DNA from 3 places in the Methylibium sp. Pch-M genome. Region 2 is predicted to be linked to each of the others. Evidence: predicted binding sites of a transcription regulator. Region 2 holds the regulator's gene; each other region holds the start of a gene.
The links. Region 2 encodes sigma-54, which starts transcription at its own class of promoters, with help from an activator protein. Its sites were predicted from a motif close to TGGCANGNAANCTGCTTT; they were not measured.
Positions count from the first base shown of each region.

Region 1: the regulator sigma-54 is predicted to act here: its motif matches at 2,006-2,023, upstream of C1M51_RS05100 (ammonium transporter).
Region 3: the regulator sigma-54 is predicted to act here: its motif matches at 2,611-2,628, upstream of pedF (cytochrome c-550 PedF).

Region 1 is NZ_CP029606.1:1,079,101-1,084,828, reverse strand. Features, by position in the region: gene C1M51_RS05105 (molybdopterin-dependent oxidoreductase) at 1-1,949, shown strand, start outside; gene C1M51_RS05100 (ammonium transporter) at 2,180-3,382, shown strand; gene C1M51_RS05095 (hypothetical protein) at 3,400-4,095, shown strand; gene C1M51_RS05090 (aminopeptidase) at 4,138-5,229, shown strand; gene C1M51_RS05085 (polyhydroxyalkanoic acid system family protein) at 5,248-5,595, shown strand.
Region 2 is NZ_CP029606.1:2,068,749-2,074,476, forward strand. Features, by position in the region: gene C1M51_RS09985 (class I SAM-dependent RNA methyltransferase) at 1-614, opposite strand, end outside; gene C1M51_RS09990 (RNA polymerase factor sigma-54) at 702-2,225, opposite strand; gene lptB (LPS export ABC transporter ATP-binding protein) at 2,225-2,980, opposite strand; gene lptA (lipopolysaccharide transport periplasmic protein LptA) at 2,977-3,591, opposite strand; gene C1M51_RS10005 (thiol:disulfide interchange protein DsbA/DsbL) at 3,699-4,343, opposite strand; gene C1M51_RS10010 (SPOR domain-containing protein) at 4,403-5,035, opposite strand; gene argS (arginine--tRNA ligase) at 5,047-5,728, opposite strand, start outside.
Region 3 is NZ_CP029606.1:2,417,123-2,422,850, reverse strand. Features, by position in the region: gene C1M51_RS11630 (phosphatidate cytidylyltransferase) at 1-621, shown strand, start outside; gene ruvC (crossover junction endodeoxyribonuclease RuvC) at 701-1,249, shown strand; gene C1M51_RS11620 (ABC transporter substrate-binding protein) at 1,276-2,106, opposite strand; gene pedF (cytochrome c-550 PedF) at 2,103-2,576, opposite strand; gene C1M51_RS11610 (sigma-54-dependent Fis family transcriptional regulator) at 2,858-4,996, shown strand; gene C1M51_RS11605 (response regulator transcription factor) at 5,069-5,689, opposite strand; gene C1M51_RS11600 (sensor histidine kinase) at 5,679-5,728, opposite strand, start outside.

The sequences.
Region 1 (5,728 bases), 990 kb from region 2:
GCCGCGCGGTGAAGGTCCAGGGCGACGCCGACCACCCGACCACCCACGGCGCGCTGTGCACCAAGGTCTCGCGCTATCCCGAGCGCACCTACCACCCCGAGCGCGTGCTGCACCCGCTGCGGCGCGTGGGGCCCAAGGGTGCCGGGCGCTTCGAGCGGGTCGGCTGGACCGAGGCGCTGGACGTCATCGCGACGCGCCTGCAGGCGATCGCTGCGCGCGACCCGCAGGCCATCGTGCCGTACAGCTATGCCGGCACGATGGGCCTGGTGCAGGGCGAAAGCATGGCCGCGCGCTTCTTCCACCGCCTGGGGGCCTCGCTGCTCGACCGCACCATCTGCGCCAGCGCCGGCGGCGAGGCGCTGACGGCGAGCTACGGCGCCAAGGTCGGCATGCACGTGGAGCACTTCGCCGAGGCGAAGCTGATCCTGATCTGGGGCAGCAACAGCATCGCGTCGAACCTGCACTTCTGGACCTACGCCCAGGCGGCCAAGCGCGCCGGCGCGAAGCTGGTCTGCATCGATCCGCGCCGCTCCGAGACCGCCGACAAGTGCCACCAGCACCTTGCGCTGCTGCCCGGCACCGACGGTGCGCTGGCGCTCGGCCTGATGCGCGAGCTGATCGTCAACGACTGGCTCGACCACGACTACATCGACCGCCACACCGAGGGCTGGCCTGCGCTGCGCGAGAAGGCACTCGCCTGGACGCCCGAGCGCACCGCCGCCGTCTGCGGCCTGGACGCCGAGCAGGTGCGTGGCCTGGCGCGTGACTACGGCGGCACACGGCCGGCCGCGATCCGCCTCAACTACGGCATGCAGCGCGTGCATGGCGGCGGCAACGCGGCGCGCCTGATCGCCACGCTGCCCTGCCTGATCGGCGCCTGGCGGCATCGCGCCGGCGGGTTGCTGCTGTCGAGCAGCGGCTGGTACCCGATCGACCACGGCGCCCTGCAGCGGCCCGAGCTGCTGGGCGCGCGCCGTCCGCGCACGATCAACATGAGCACCATCGGAGACGACCTGCTGCGCGAGAGCTCGGCCGGCTTCGGCCCGAAGATCGAGGCGCTGGTTGTCTACAACAGCAATCCGGTCGCGGTGGCGCCCGAATCGCCCCAGGTCGTGCGGGGCTTCGCGCGCGAGGATCTGTTCACCGTGGTGCTGGAGCACTTCCTCACCGACACCGCCGACCACGCCGACTTCGTGCTGCCCGCGACCACCCAGCTCGAGCACCTGGACGTGCACCGCAGCTACGGCCACACCTCGGTGCTGATCAACGAAGCGGCCGTCGCGCCGCTGGGCGAGGCGCTGCCCAACACCGAGATCTTCCGGCGCCTCGCCGCGCGCATGGGCTATGTCGACCCCTGCTTCGGCGACAGCGACGAGGCGATCGCCCGCCAGGCCTTCGGCCGCCACGTGCGCTTCGACGAGCTGCGTGAACACGGCTGGGTCCAGCTGCCGCTGCCCGAGGCGCCGTTCGCCGACGGCGGCTTCCCCACGCCGAGCGGGCGCTGCCGCATCGACGCGCCCGGCTGGGGCGTGCCCGACCACGTGCCCAACCACGAGTCGGCGCAGAGCACGCCCGCGCTCGCTGCGGCCTATCCGCTGGCGATGATCTCGCCGCCGGCGCGCAACTTCCTCAACTCCAGCTTCGTCAACGTGAAGAGCCTGCGCGACATCGAGGGCGAGCCGGTGCTGGAGATCCACCCGGGCGACGCGGCGCCGCGCGGCATCCACGATGGTGCGCTGGTGCGTGTCTTCAACGAGCGCGGCCAGTATTGGTGCAAGGCCGTGCTCAGCGAGCGGGCGCGCCCCGGTGTGGTCAACGGCCTGGGCATCTGGTGGCGCAAGCTCGGCGTGCGCGGCAGCAACGTGAACGAAGTCACCCACCAGAAGCTCACCGACCTCGGTCGGGCCCCGAGCTTCTACGACTGCCTGGTCGAGGTGAGCGCGGACTGAGCAGTCCGTCACGCGGCCGATGCGTCGCGTGGAAGTCCGGTCGCTGGCCAGCGCGGTGGCATGTGTCTTGCCACGTTGCCGCGTCACCAGAACGTTGGGAATCCGTCTTGAAACCTGCTGTCCGTCGGGCCGCGCGTCCTCTCGCGTGCGCCGTCCTGCTCGCGAGCCTCGCGGCCGCCTCTCACGCCGCCGACCCCACGACGATCGAACAGCTGAAGTCCGGGACCGACATGGTCTGGATGATGGCCGCCGGCGCCCTGGTGTTCTTCATGCAGGCCGGCTTCGCGCTGCTGGAAAGCGGCATGAGCCGCGCCAAGAACGCGATCAACGTCATCATGAAGAACTACTGCGACACGTGCTTCGGCGCGGTCGCCTTCTGGGCCGTGGGCTTCGGCCTGATGTTCGGCGCCAATGCCAGCGGCTGGATCGGCACCGACCGCTTCCTGCCGCACGCGATGCCCGAGGCCGACTACGGGCTGCTGTTCTTCCAGATGATGTTCGCCGCCACCGCCGCCACCATCGTCAGCGGCGCGATCGCCGAGCGTGCGCGTTTCTGGGCCTACATCGTCAGCTCCGTGCTCATCACCGGGCTCATCTACCCGGTGTTCGGGTCCTGGGCCTGGGGCTCGCTGTTCTCCGGCCAGGGCTGGCTGCGCGAGATGGGCTTCATCGACTTCGCCGGATCGACCGTCGTGCACTCGGTGGGCGGCTGGTCGGCGCTCGCTGCCGTCCTGGTGATCGGGCCCCGGCTCGGACGCTTCGGACCCAACGGCGAGGCGCGCCCGATGCTCGGCCACAACCTCACCTCGGTGGCGCTCGGCGGGTTCATCCTGTGGCTGGGGTGGTTCGGCTTCAACGGCGGCAGCACCGCCGCGGCCACGGTGGGCATCGGCAAGATCGTGCTCAACACCCACCTGTCCGGCGCGGCGGGTGCGATCGGCGCTTTGGCGATGCTGGCGCTCGGCCGCCAGCCGGTGCTGATGACGGCGGCCGTCAACGGGAGCATCGCCGGCCTGGTCGGCGTCACCGCGGGCTGCCACGTGATGGAGCCGGCCTATGCGCTGCTCACCGGCTTCGTGGCCGGCGGGCTGAGCGTGCTGGCCGGCTGGCTGCTCGAGGCGGGTCGCATCGACGACGTGGTGGGAGCCGTCTCGGTGCATGCGGTCGGCGGCGTCTGGGGCACGCTGGCGGCCGGGCTGTTCAAGCACGACGCGATGTTCGACCTGCAGCAGCTCGGCGTGCAGGCGATCGGCTGCGGCGTCGCCTTCGTGTGGTCCTTCGGCACCGCGCTGCTGATGTACTGGCTGCTGGCCCGCGGCATGGGCCTGCGCGCCAGCACGCTCGACGAGCAGCGCGGCCTCGATTTCACCGAGCACTACGAGATCGGCTACCCCGAGTTCCAGCAGGACGCGGTGCACCGGGGCAAGCGATGAGCGGCGGTGCGTCGACGATGGCAAGCCGCGACAACGACCCGGTCACTGTGCGGCGTGCGCTGGCGCACGCGCTGGCCGAGTACCTGGAGGCGCCGCGCGTGCGCGACGCGGTGATGCTGTGGTGCCAGCAGTTCCAGGGGCGCGGCGCGCTGTTCCTCGGCCTGAGCCGCTACTGCCGGCAGATCGCCGACGGCTTCGGCCTGGCCGGCAAGGAAGCCGAGCTGCACCTCAGGATCTTCCGCGCGCTGCAGAGCGACCCGCGGCGCCTGCCGGACGATCCACTGTCCTCGCAACCCTTCGAGTCCACCGAGCCGGGCAGCCTGCCACCGGGCTCCGTCGCCCCGGTGGCGCCGCGGCTGGGCGAGGGGGTGGCGGCCCTGCAGGCCTTCTTCGCGGCGATCGAGGCCCAGCTCTCGCGCGATCTGCCGGTCGGCCTGACGCCGGCGCGCGTGCGCCGCGCGCTGATCCGCCACGCGGCCAGCCTGCCGCGACCCCAGCAGCACGCGGCGTCGCTGTGGTGGAGCGGGCAGGTGAGCACGCTCGATGGCGACTGGCCGGCCGGCGGCCATGGCACGCTGCTGATCAACGTGATGTACGTGGCACTCGCCGAACTGCTGGGGCCGGTGCGCGCGGACGCCTGCTTCACGCAGGCCGTCGACCGGCTCGAGGCCAGTGGTGTCCCGGCGCTGACCGGCATCCGCCGCTACCTGTAGCGCCACGCCGACCTGTCCGCATGGAGCCGTAGACTGCGCGCCATGCTGCTGCGCGCCCGGTCCTGGTGGTTCTCTCTTGTCGCGGTCGGCGCTGCGCTGGCGCTGCTGGGCGGCTGCGGCAGCGTCGCCTACCTCTCGCAATCGGTGCAGGGCCACCTTGGCGTGATGCGCGCCGCGAAGCCGGTCGACGACTGGCTGGCCGACGCCGGCACGCCGGCCGTGCTGCGCGAGCGCCTGCTGCTGAGCCAGCGCATCCGCGACTTCGCGGTCCAGGAGCTGGGCCTGCCCGACAACGCCAGCTACCGCCGCTATGCCGACCTCGGCCGGCCCGCCGTGGTGTGGAACGTGGTCGCGGCGCCCGAGCTGTCGCTGAGCCTGAAGACCTGGTGCTTCCCGGTGGTCGGCTGCGTCGGCTACCGCGGCTACTTCGACCGCGGCGCGGCCGACGCGCTGGCCGCCGAGTTGATGTCCCAGGGCCAGGAGGTCAGCGTCTACGGTGTGCCCGCCTATTCCACGCTCGGCAAGCTGCCCGGTGACTTCTTTGCCGACCCGCTGCTCAATACCTTCATCGGCTACCCCGAAGGCGAGCTGGCACGGCTGATCTTCCACGAGCTGGCGCACCAGGTGGCCTATGCGAAGGACGACACCGAGTTCAACGAAAGCTTCGCGACCGCGGTCGAACGCCTCGGCGGCGAGCGCTGGCTCGCACAACGGGCCGATGTGTCGGCACGCGAGGAGTACGAGCGCTTCGATACGCGCCGCCGCGACTTCCGCACGCTCGTGCTCGCCACCCGCACGCAGCTCGACGCGCTGTACCGTGGGCCCGGCAGCGAAGCCGACAAGCGTGCCGGCAAGGCCGTGTTGATGGCGCAGATGCGCGCCGAGCACGCGCGCCTCAAGGCCGGTCCGTGGGCCGGCTACGGCGGCTACGACGCTTGGTTCGCGCGGGCCAACAACGCCAGCCTGGGCGTGCAGTCGGCCTACAACGCGCTGGTGCCGGGCTTCGAGGCACTGTTCGCCGCCGAGGGCAGCGACTTCTCGCGCTTCTACGCCGAGGTGCGGCGCCTCGCCAGCTTGCCGCAGGCCGAACGCCGCGCCACACTCGGAGCCGGCCGTCAGCTGCCGCCGCCCTGAACCGAACCGAGTGTCTCCATGCCCGACATCGCCCTGCATCGCCCCCACCAGCTCGGCCTGAAGCGCGCCCGCGAGATCGCGTGGAAATGGGCCGAGGACGCCGAAGCCAAGTTCGGCATGGAATGCACGGTGGAGGAGGGCGATGACGAGGACGTGGTGCACTTCACGCGCAGCGGCGTGAACGGCACGCTGCTCGTGCGCAGCGATGCCTTCGAGCTCGCCGCGAAGCTGAGCTTCCTGCTCGGCGCCTTCCAGAAGACCATCGAGGGCGAGATCGAGAAGAACCTCGATGGCCTGCTGGCGGCGGAGCACAAGCGCGCCAAGGCGCCGGCTGCGGCGAAGAAGGCGGCGCGCAAGAAGACCTGACAAGGTCTGCACGTTTCATACGGCCTGTATGCGAGCGCTGAGCGGGCGCCGCGCCGGTCCACTGTGTTGCGTTCATGTCCCCCGAGCCCGCCCTCCGGCCGGGCTCTCCTCCTCTACTTCACTCCACACAGCG
Region 2 (5,728 bases):
CCGTCGGCCTCGCGGCCCTGCCAGCCGGCGGCGGCCAGCATCGCGGCGGCCAGCGTCTCCTTCAGCGGCGCCTCGCCCTGGTCCTCGCGCCAGCCGCGCTTGAACAGCGCCTCGCCCGAGGTGTCGACGTACAGCGTGGCGTGCTCGGGCGCCAGGTGCAGCAGCAGCGGCAGGTCGGGGCGGCGGGTGTCGACGCTGGGTCGCGCGCCGAGGGCGTCGCGCATCGCGTCGCACACGCCGTCCTTGATGCGCAGCGCGGCGAAGTTCAGGCTCTTGAGCGGCGCGCGCTGGGCCGTCACGTCGACCTTCAGAGTCTGTTTGGGGGTGATCCAGTCGGGCCAGCGCGGGCTGCGGGCCAGCGCGTACAGGTCGTCCTCGCTGCGGTAGGGCGCATCGGCCACCTGCCACAGCACGCGCTGGGCGAGCCGGCTGCCGAGGTTGAGCGCCATCGCCTCGCGCGGGCCGCCGTGCACCAACACGCCGCCGCGCTGCGTCCGTGCCGCCGCGCCCGGCAGCAGCCGGGCCACCTCGTCGGCGAGCAGCGCCTCGACGCCGGCCGCGCAGGGGAGGAACAACGAGGACGGCGGGGCGTCGGGCGGGAGGACGGCGTTCATGCGTGCAGAGGGGTTCGAGGGTTGCGCCCGCGCGTCGGTCGACGCCGCGCGAGGCCCTGGGTGCCGGTGGGGCCCGGGACCTCGTCGTCACATCATCGTGCGCCGCAGGTTGGCCGGCGCGATCTTCAGCGCCTCGCGGTACTTCGCCACCGTGCGGCGCGCCACCTGGATGCCCTGCTCTTCCAGCATGCTGCTGAGCTGGCTGTCCGACAGCGGCTTCTTGGCGTCCTCCGCGCTGACCAGCTGCTTGATCAGCGCGCGCACCGCGGTGCTCGATGCGTTGCCGCCGGCCTCGGTGTTGAGCGAGGAGCCGAAGAAGTACTTCAGCTCGAAGGTGCCGTAGGGCGTGGACATGTACTTGGCGGTGGTCACGCGCGAGATGGTCGACTCGTGCAGGCCCAGTTCGTCGGCGATCTCGCGCAGCACCAGCGGCTTCATCGCGATCGCGCCATGGCTGAAGAAGGCCTTCTGCCGCTCGACGATGGCCTGCGACACGCGCTGGATGGTGTCGAAGCGCTGCAGGATGTTCTTCATGAACCAGCGCGCCTCCTGCAGCCGCGAGCTCAGGCCCGCGCCCGATTCGGTGCGCGCGCCGCGCTGCTGCTTGATGGCCTGTGCGTAGAGGTCGTTGATGCGGAGCTTGGGCATCACGTCGGGGTTGAGCACGACGCGCCAGCCGCGGCCGGCCTTCTGCACGATGACATCGGGCACGATGATGTTGGCCTCGGCCTTGGTGAAGGGCCGGCCGGGCTTGGGCTCGCAGCGCACGATCAGTGCCTGCGCGGCCTTCAGCAGCTCCTCGTCGGCGCCGGTGGCGGCCATCAGCTTCTTGCCGTCGCGCCGCGCCAGCAGCTCGAGGTGGTACTTGCAGATCAGGATCGCGATCATCTGCGCCTCGCAGCGCGGTCCGGCCCGCAGCTGCAGCGTCAGGCACTCCGACAGGTCGCGCGCCCCCACGCCCAGCGGCTCCAGGTTGTGCAGCCACTTCAGCGCACAGCGCAGGCGGTCGAGCAGCTCCTCGACCGCGATGTCGTCCTCGTCGCCGGCCAGGCGCTGGGCGATCTCTTCCAGCGGGTCGGCCAGGTAGCCGTCCTCGTCGAGCGATTCGATCAGCACCATCACCGCGCCGCGGTCCTCGTCGCTCAGGCGCATGCCGCGCAACTGGTCGCGCAGGTGGTCCTGCAGGCTCACCCCGGCGCTGCTGCGCTCCATGGGGTCGAACTCGTCGCTGTCGTTGTTGCCGGCCTTGCCGGGCGTCTCGCGGATGCCGTCGAAGTCCTCGCGCTCGGTACCGTTCTCCCAGTCCTCGCGCTCGGTGGTGCCGAACTCGGCCGCATCCACCGCGACCGGCTCGGGGTCGGCGGCCGCCTCGGACCCCGAGCCCTCCCAGGCCTCGTCGGCCTGGCGTTCGGAGACCGTGGCGCGCTCCACCGGCGCGTCGAACGGCGTCGGCGCATCCTCCTCCACTTCGAGGAAGGGGTTCTGTTCCAGCATCTGCTCGACTTCCTGGTGAAGCTCGAGCGTGGAAAGCTGCAGCAGCCGGATCGACTGCTGCAGCTGCGGCGTGAGCGCCAGATGCTGCGAAAAACGGACCTGCAGGGAAGGCTTCATCACATCCTGAAGTGCTCGCCGAGGTAGACCTTGCGGACGTCGGCGTTCTCGACGATCTGCTCGGGGGTGCCTTCGGCCAGCACGCGTCCTTCGCTGATGATGTAGGCGCGGTGGCAGATGCCCAGGGTCTCGCGCACGTTGTGGTCGGTGATCAGCACGCCGATGCCGCGGCTCTTGAGGAAGCCGATGATTCGCTGGATCTCGATCACCGCGATCGGATCGACGCCGGCGAACGGCTCGTCGAGCAGGATGAAGCGCGGCTGCGTGGCCAGCGCGCGGGCGATCTCGACGCGCCGCCGCTCGCCGCCCGACAGGGCCGGTGCCGGGCTGTCGCGCAGCTTGTCGATCGACAGGTCGTGCAGCAGGCCGTCGAGCAGCTCGTCGATGCGTGCCTTGGTGTAGGCCTTGCCGCGCTCGTCGAACTGCAGCTCCAGCACCGCGCGGATGTTCTCCTCGACGGTGAGCTTGCGGAAGATCGAGGCCTCCTGCGGCAGGTAGGACAGCCCGAGGCGCGAGCGCTGGTGGATCGGCAGGCGCTCGATCGGCGCGCCGTCGATGCGGATCTCGCCGGCGTCGGCGCGCACCAGGCCCACGATCATGTAGAAGCTGGTGGTCTTGCCGGCGCCGTTCGGGCCCAGCAGGCCCACCACCTCGCCGGCCGCGACGGCGAGGTGCACGTCCTTGACGACCTTGCGGGCGCCGTAGCTCTTCTGCAGTCCGCGAGCCTCCAGGCGGCTCGCCATCGCCGTGTTCATGGCCGCGTCCCCGCCCCGGAGTTGGGCGCCGAGGCCGGGTTCTCGCGCGGCGTCAGCACCCCGCGCACCCGGCCCGGCGCGGCCGCGGAGGCCGGGCCGCCGAGCACCTGGAACACCTCGGTCACGTTGTCGTAGGAAATGGTGTTGCCGGCCACCTCGTCGGCCAGCGTGCTGCCGCGGAAGCGCCGCAGCACGGCCTGGTTCACGAGCCGCACGGTGTCGCCGCGGCCGTCGTACTCGAGGCGCTCGGCCTCGCCCTCGATGTACTCGTCGTTGCTGCCGCGCTTCTGGCGGAAGTAGGCGCGCTTGTTCGGCCAGCCGGTCGCCACCGCGGACTGGTAGCCCTCGGGACTCTGGCGCACCTCCACGCGGTCGGCGCGGATGACGATGCTGCCCTTGGTGATCTCGACGTTGCCCGACAGGATGTTCAACTGCTTGACCTCGTCGACCCGGGCCGAGTCGGCGGTGAAGGCCAGCGGCTGGCTGCGGTCAGCCTTTTCGGCGGCGAAGGCCGGCAGCAGGGCCAGCCCCAGCACCGCCAGGACGGCCCGGCCAACAGGCTGCGCCAGCAAGGTGCACCGCGATGCAGGATAGGGGGTCGGAGCGGACATGGAGGGAATCGGCATGAATCTTGCTGCCGATTCTAGGGTGAGTTCGACCGCTTGCCACGGCCGGCCGCCGCTCCGACGGCCGCTGTCGCGTCGACGCCAAACGAGGGTCAGCCGCTCTTGCGGATCTGGGCGATCAGGTGGTCGGTGATCGCCAGCGCGCGGTCGTTGCTGCCGGCCAGAGAACCCGACGTGTAGTAGGACCCGTTGATGCCGATCGCCGGCGTGCCGTCGATCTTGTAGCCGGCCGACAGCGCGGCGGCCTGGCGGGCCTTGGTCTGCACCGAGAACGAGTTCATCACGTCGAGGAACTTGGCCTTGTCGACGCCATTCTTCGCCACGAACTCGCCGATCGCCTCGGGCGTGTTCAGCGGATTGCGTTCGACGTGCATCGCGGTGAAGACCTTGCGGTGCAGGGTGTCGACCAGCCCCAGGGCCTCGATCGCGAAGTACAGCTTCTGGTGCAGCACGAACGGCACCTCGCGGAAGGCGACCGGCAGGCGCCGGAAGGTGATGTCCGGCGGCAGCTTCTTGACCCAGGCCTCGAGCATCGGCTCGAAGGCGTGGCAGTGCGGGCAGCCGTACCAGAAGAACTCCACGACCTCGAGCTTCTTCGGGTCCTGCGTCGGCTGGCGCTGCGACAGCTTCACGTAGTCCTTGCCCTCGACCGGACCGCCCTGGGCGTGGCCGAAGGCCGGCAGCAGGCCGACGCAGGTGGTGGCCAGCGACAGGGTCGTGAAGTCACGACGGTTCATGAGCATCCTTTCAGCGTTCAGACAGACGCAGCGGTGGAGTCATCCCCACGCCGCGAAGTTCATTTCTGCACCCGCACCAGCGCCGACACCATGCCGGCGCCGTCCAGCGTTTCCTTCACCTTCTCGGCCTCGGCGCGCTGCACGAACGGGCCGACGCGCACACGGTACATCGTCCGGCCCGATTGCTCGCGCTCGGTGATCTTGGACTCGAAGCCCTGGATCGCCAGCTTGGCGCGCTGCGCCTCGGCTTCCTCCGTGCGCGCGTAGGCGCCGGCCTGCACGAAATAGACAAACGCCTCGGACGCGCCGGTGGTGGACAGGTCCGGGCCGGGCCGGGCCGGGCCGCCGCCGAGGATCGCGGCCGGATCACGGCCGTCGGGCGCCGGCCGTGCCGTGCCGGTGGCCGGACCCGAGGCCGCGGGAGCCACCGCGACACCGGCGCCGGAGGCGGCTGGCGCCGGCTTCTTGCCGTGCAGCGGCGTGTTGGGATCCCAGTTGCGGTTGCGTTCGGCCTCGGCCGCGTCCTGCTCCGCGGTGCGCTGCGGGACCTTGTTGATGAACGGGATCGGCACCTTGGTGACGTACAGCGCAACGCCCAGCGCCAGCGCCAGGCCGATCAGCAGGCCGGCGATCAGGCCGACGATGAAGCCACCGTGCTGCGACGAGCGACGAGAGAAGGGGAAGAAGGGCATGGCAGCTCCGGTCACATCCTGTCGGGGGCGCTGACGCCGAGCACCGCCAGGCCGTTGCGCAGCACCTGCGCGGTGGCGGCGAGCAACGCCAGCCGGGCGCGGCTCAGTGCCGGGTCGTCGGTGAGAAAGCGCTCGGCCGCGTAATAGCTGTGGAAGGCGCCCGCCAGATCGCGCAGGTAGAAGGCCACGTCGTGCGGCGCCAGGCTCTCGGCGGCGCCGCTCAGCATCACCGGGTAGGCGGCCAGCTTGAGCATCAGTGCGGCCTCGGTGGGGGCCACCAGCCGCGCGAGATCGGCCTGGGCCAGCGCGGCCGGGTCGCCGGCCTGCTGCTCGCGCCACTGAACGATGACCGAGCAGATGCGCGCGTGCGCGTACTGCACGTAGTAGACCGGGTTCTCGTCGTTCTTCTTCAGCGCCAGGTCGACGTCGAACACGAACTCGGTGTCGGCCTTGCGGCTGATCAGGAAGAAGCGCACCGCATCCTTGCCGGTCCAGTCGATCAGGTCCCGCAGCGTCACGTAGCTGCCGGCGCGCTTGGAGATCTTGACCTCCTCGCCGCCGCGCATCACGGTGACCATCTTGTGCAGCACGTAGTCGGGGTAGCCCGCCGGAATGCCCACGTCGGCGGCCTGCAGCCCGGCGCGCACCCGCGCGATGGTGCCGTGGTGGTCGCTGCCCTGGATGTTGATGACC
Region 3 (5,728 bases), 350 kb from region 2:
GTGGCCAACCGCAATTTCGACCTGTTCTCGGTCTTCATCCCGGTCTACATCTTCCTGGCGATCCCGGTGGTGAGCGCGCTGGCCGGCGACCCGGAGCGCTTCCTCGAGCGCAACGCGAAGATCCAGTGGGGCATCATGGTCTGCGTCTACGGCATGAGCCACACGCCGGCGCTGTTGCTGCTGCAGTTTCCGAACCGCGAGGATCGCGGGGCCTTCCTGGTGTTCTTCCTGGTGCTGGTGGTCGCGGTGGCCCACATCGCTCAGGAGGCCGCGAGCCGGCGCCTGCGCCGCCGCCCCGTGGCGCGCCACATCAGCCGCAGCTTCAGCTACCGGGCCTGGCTGATCGGCGCGCTGGTGGCGGCGATCGTCGGCGGTCTGCTGTACTGGATCACACCTTTCAAGCCGGGGCAGGCGATGGTGATGGCACTGATCGCCAGTGCCTGCGGCACGATGGGCGAGTTCGTGATGAAGGCGCTCAAGCGCGACGCCGGCGTGCACTACTGGGGCAACCGCGCCTCGGTCACCGGTGCGGTGGGCCTGCTCGACCGCGTGGCGCCGCTGTGCTTCGCGGCGCCGGTGTTCTTCCATTCCGTGCGCTGGTACTTCAACCTGAGCTTCTGATGGCACGCCTGATTCTCGGCATCGACCCGGGCCTGCGCACGGCAGGTCATGACTTCGGCCGCGACCGCGGGAGCGCCGCATGAGGATCCTCGGCATCGACCCGGGCCTGCGCACGACGGGTTTTGGCGTGGTCGAGTGCGAGGGGTCGCGGCTGCACTACATCGCCAGCGGCACGGTGCGCACCGACGCGCTGCCGAACGGCGACCTGCCGGGGCGGCTGAAGATCATCTTCGAGGGTGTACGCGAGGTCGCGGCGCGCTACCAGCCGGACTGCGCCGCGGTCGAGATCGTGTTCGTCAACGTCAATCCGCAGTCGACGCTGTTGCTCGGTCAGGCCCGTGGCGCGGCACTGGCGGCGCTGGTGTCGGGCGATCTGGCCGTGGCCGAGTACACCGCGTTGCAGATGAAGAAGGCGATCGTCGGCCACGGCCACGCCCGCAAGGAGCAGGTGCAGGCCATGGTGGCGCGGCTGCTGTCGCTGCCCGGTGAGCCGAGCCGGGACGCGGCCGATGCGCTCGGCCTCGCGGTCTGCCATGCACACGCGGGCGCGTCGCAGGCGGCGATCGCCGCCGTCAGCCCGCTGGCGCGGCGCGCCCATGCGCAATACCGCAAGGGCCGCAGCTACTGACCGGCGCCGAGGCCGGTCAGCGGCGATCAGCCGCGCCAGACGACGTTGTGGCGCCGGAACAGATCGCGCAGGCCCGTGCCGTTGTTGAGGTCGATCAGGCGGCGCTGCATCACCTGCGCCAGGTCGGTCGCGCCGCGCTTAACGGCGCAGCCGACCACCCAGCCGTTGCGCGGCGCCCGCGGGATCGGCGGCAGCGGCACGATCTTGTAGCGCGGCTGGCCGGCGAGCGTCGCCTCCAGTTCGGACGCCAGGCCGGCGGCGGCCACCACCTCGCCGGAGAGCAGGGTCTTTGCCGCTGCCACGCCATCGGCGTGCTGGGTGCTGAGCGTGTCGCGGAGGGCGCCGGAGTCGGCGCTGGCCAGCAGGTAGCCCGGCAGGGACACGCCCGCCACCGCGATCTTCTGCCCGCGCAGGGCCTCGATGGTCTCGGGCGTCGGACCGCGCTCGCTGTCCCAGGCCAGCATGACCGTCTCGCGGTAGTAGGCACCGAACACCTCGACCTGCGGATTGGCCTCGATCAGCGGGCGGTCCATCGGCACGTGCAGCATCACGTCGGCCGGGCCCCAGCCGAGGTAGTGGCCGCGCCAGACGGCGTTGCGCAGGTCGTCGCCGACGCTCTCGCCGGCCGGGATCGGCAGCAGGCTGAGCGGCACCCCCACGCTGTCGGCCAGCACCGCGGCCAGATCGACGTCGACGCCCTGACCGTTCAGGTTGAACGGCGGCATGTCCTGGTAGACCGCCACCACCAGCCGCCCGCTGCGCCGCACGCGCTCCAGCGCGCTGCCCTCGGCACGGAGCGGCGCGGACATCGGCGCCAGCGCCGCGGCGGCACCCAGCAACCGGCGGCGGGAGATCACAGCGGCTTCTCGCGGCGGGTTTCGAGGTAGCTCTTGATGGCCCAGACCGCTTCCTGCTGCATCACGCCCTCGAACGGCGGCATGTAGACGGCGCCGTTGCGGGTGCGGCCGTGGCGCACCGTGGTCGCGTAGTACTCGTCCATTTCCTTCACGCAGGCGGCCTTCTTCTTGTCGTCCTTCAGCGTGGCGCATTCGCCGTCGAGCTTGCGCAGATCGGGAGCGATCCCGCCGGAGATGGCCTCCAGGCCATGGCAGCGGGCACAGTTTTGGTTATAGGCCGAGGTGCCGATCTTGATGGCCTCGTCGTTCTTGCGGTACGGGTTCTCGGCGCGCCAGGCATCACCGAGCGCAGGGAGCGACTGGGTATCGACGGCCTGCGGCGTGACGTCCCCATGGGCGTAGGCGCCCGCGGCGCCGGCGATCAGGCTCAGCGCGACGAGAGGGCGCAGGCACTGGGTACGAAAGTTCATAGAAAGATGCTCCAAATCAGAGGGACAGTTCGAGGGTGCAAGTGATGTGCCATCGCCACAGTTCTGCCCCGAACCCCTGCTCGTGACGGGTTCACACCGTCATTTTGCTCCACACTGGAGCATACTGACGCTCCCCATCGATGTGCCGCAGGGCGAGGCTGGCACGGTGACAGGGGGACGATTCAGGCAGCGACAACAAGGCGTTCAAACGCCTGGCAATGGACACACAGCAGAGGCGGCTACCGGCCGCCCGAGAGGGCTGACGCCCCCAAGGAGACACGATGACCGCATCCACCACCGCCACGCGCGCTGCCCAGCGTGACAGCCGGCGCCCGTCCGGGTTCGGCCATTCCGCGACCAGCGTCTGGCTGCCGCCGGACCCGGGTCACGTCGACACCATCGCCCAGTCGCATGAACGCTGTGCCTCGCTGCGGCTGAGCCCGATCCGTCCGCCGGACCACACCCCGCTGATGCGCTCGGATCTGGCGGTGGCCCGGGAGCGCAACCGCTGTCTGTCGCTCCATGCGGTGCCGGTGATGGAGATGCTGCTGGAGCAGATTCTCGCGACGCAGAGCATGGTGCTGCTGACCGACGTGCAAGGCACGGTGCTGCATTCGATCGGTCACGACGACTTCCTGACGCGTGCCTCCAAGGTCGCGCTGGCGCCGGGCGTCAACTGGAGCGAATCGAGCAAGGGCACCAACGCCATCGGGACCGCGCTGGTCACCGAGACGCCGACCATCGTGCATGCCGACGAGCACTTCGTCCACGCCAACCAGTTCCTGACCTGCTCGTCCTCGCCGATCTTCGATCCGCGCGGCAACCTGGTCGGCGTGCTCGACGTCAGCGGCGACCACCATTCCTTCCACGTCCACACGATGGGCCTGGTGAAGATGTCTGCGCGCATGATCCAGAACCACTGGCTGATCGAGGACAGCCACCAGACCCTGCGCCTGCATTTCCACCTGCGTCGCGACTATCTCGGCACGCTGATGGAAGGCATCGTCTCCGTCGGGCAGGACGGCAAGCTGCTGGCCGCCAATCGCGCTGCACTGGACATGCTGCGCCTGTCGGGCGCGGCTTTGCGGATGAACACGGTCACCGGCCTGTTCGGCGTGTCGCTCGGAGCGCTGGTCGACCATTTCGGCTCGACCCTGTCGACGCCATTGGAGCTGAGCCTGCCCGACGGCCGCCAGATCCATGCGAACGCCCGCTTCAACGGCACCGGCTGGCACCAACTGGGCCGCGTCCGTGACGATCAGCCGGAGGCGCTCGCCCACGAGGCGGCCCGCGAGCCGGCCGCCCGCGACGCGCTGCCCGACACCGCCCGCGAACCGACGGCCCATCCGAATGCCGTGCCGCCGTCGCCGAGCCTGCGACAGCTGCAGACCGGGGATGCGCGCATGGACGACGTGGTCACGCGCGTCAAGCGAGTGCTCGACCGCGACATCCCGGTGCTGATCCAGGGCGAGACCGGCACCGGCAAGGAAATGCTGGCCCGCGCGATCCACCAGGGCTCGCGCCGCGCGAGCGGCCCTTTCATTGCCGTCAACTGCGCATCGATTCCCGAGACCCTGATCGAGTCGGAGCTGTTCGGCTACGAGGAAGGCGCGTTCACCGGTGCGCGCCGCAAGGGCGCCGTCGGCAAGGTCCTGCAGGCGCACGGCGGCACGCTGTTCCTCGACGAGATCGGCGACATGCCGCTGGGCCTGCAGGCGCGGCTGCTGCGGGTGCTGCAGGAACGTGAGGTCACGCCGCTCGGTGGCACGCGGGCGCTGCCGGTCGATGTATCGGTCATCAGCGCGACCCATCAACCGCTGCGAGAACTGATCGACCGCAAGCAGTTCCGCGAGGACCTGTACTACCGCTTGAACGGCCTGGTGGTGCAGCTGCCGGCGCTGCGCGAGCGCACCGATCTTCTGGCGCTGACCGAGAAGCTGCTGAAGCGCGAGTGCCGTGGTCGTCTGCTGCGCCTCGACGCCGAGGTGCTGCGGCTGATGCAGGCTTGCCGCTGGCCGGGCAACATCCGTCAGTTGGCCACCGTGCTGCGCACCGCGGTGGCGATGGCTGGCGACGATGCCGTGATCACCGTCGACCACCTGTCCGAAGACTTTCTGCAGGATGCGCGCCGCACACTGGACGAGGAGCCCGCCTCGGTCGCTGCCTCTCGGCCGCCGGTGAGCATGGCCCAGCACGTCAGCCCGCACCCCTCGGACGCGGCAGCACCCGACGGCCTTGGCAGCGTCCAGGTCGGCGAGGCGCCGAGCGGACGCAGCACGCTGCACCAGCTCGAGCACGACACCGTCCGCCGCGCGCTGGCCGAGGCCGGCGGCAACATCTCGGTCGCCGCCCGGCGCTTGGGCATCAGCCGCAACACGATCTACCGCAAGCTCTACTGGCCGCCAGGCGCGGGCCGCTGAGCGCCACCGGGTGCGGTGCCGGCGAAGGCCAGGTCCGGACGGACCTGCGTCAGCCCCGGCACCACGCCCCGGTCAGAGCTCGACCAGGCCGTTCTGCGCCGCCAGCCGCAGCAACTGCAGGTCGTTCGCCGCGCCCAGCTTCTGCCGGATCAGCGACATGTAGTTCAGCACCGTCTTGTCGCCGAGGTGCATAGCCTCGGCGATCGCACGCGTCGCCAGGCCCTGGGCGGCCAGCCGCAGCACATCGAACTCGCGCGGCGTGAGCTGCCGCAGCGGCCCGCCGCGCTCCACTTCCAAGGGATCGAGCATCGCCTCGACCAGTTCGCTGGAAAACACGCGGCGGCCCTGAGCGACCTGACGCACCGCATCCAGCATCGCCTGCGGGTCGGAATCCTTGGTCAGGTAGCCCAGCGCACCGGCGCGCAAGGCCTGCAGTGCATAGCTCTGCTGAGCGTGCATCGTGAACACCAGGACCCGCAGCGAGGCCAGCCGGGCGCGCAATCGCTGGATGGCCTGCAGGCCGCTGTCGTCCTTCAGGCTGAGATCGACGACGGCGACGTCGATCTGCTGCAGGCGCAGTTGCTCGCAGGCCTGGGCCGAGGTGGCGCAGGCTGCGACCACGCACATGTCGGGCTCGGCATCGATGAGCTGCCGGTACCCCGCCCGCACCACCGCGTGATCGTCAAGCAGCAAGACGTGTATCAAGCATTTCTCCCTCGAGTGACCCGGTGA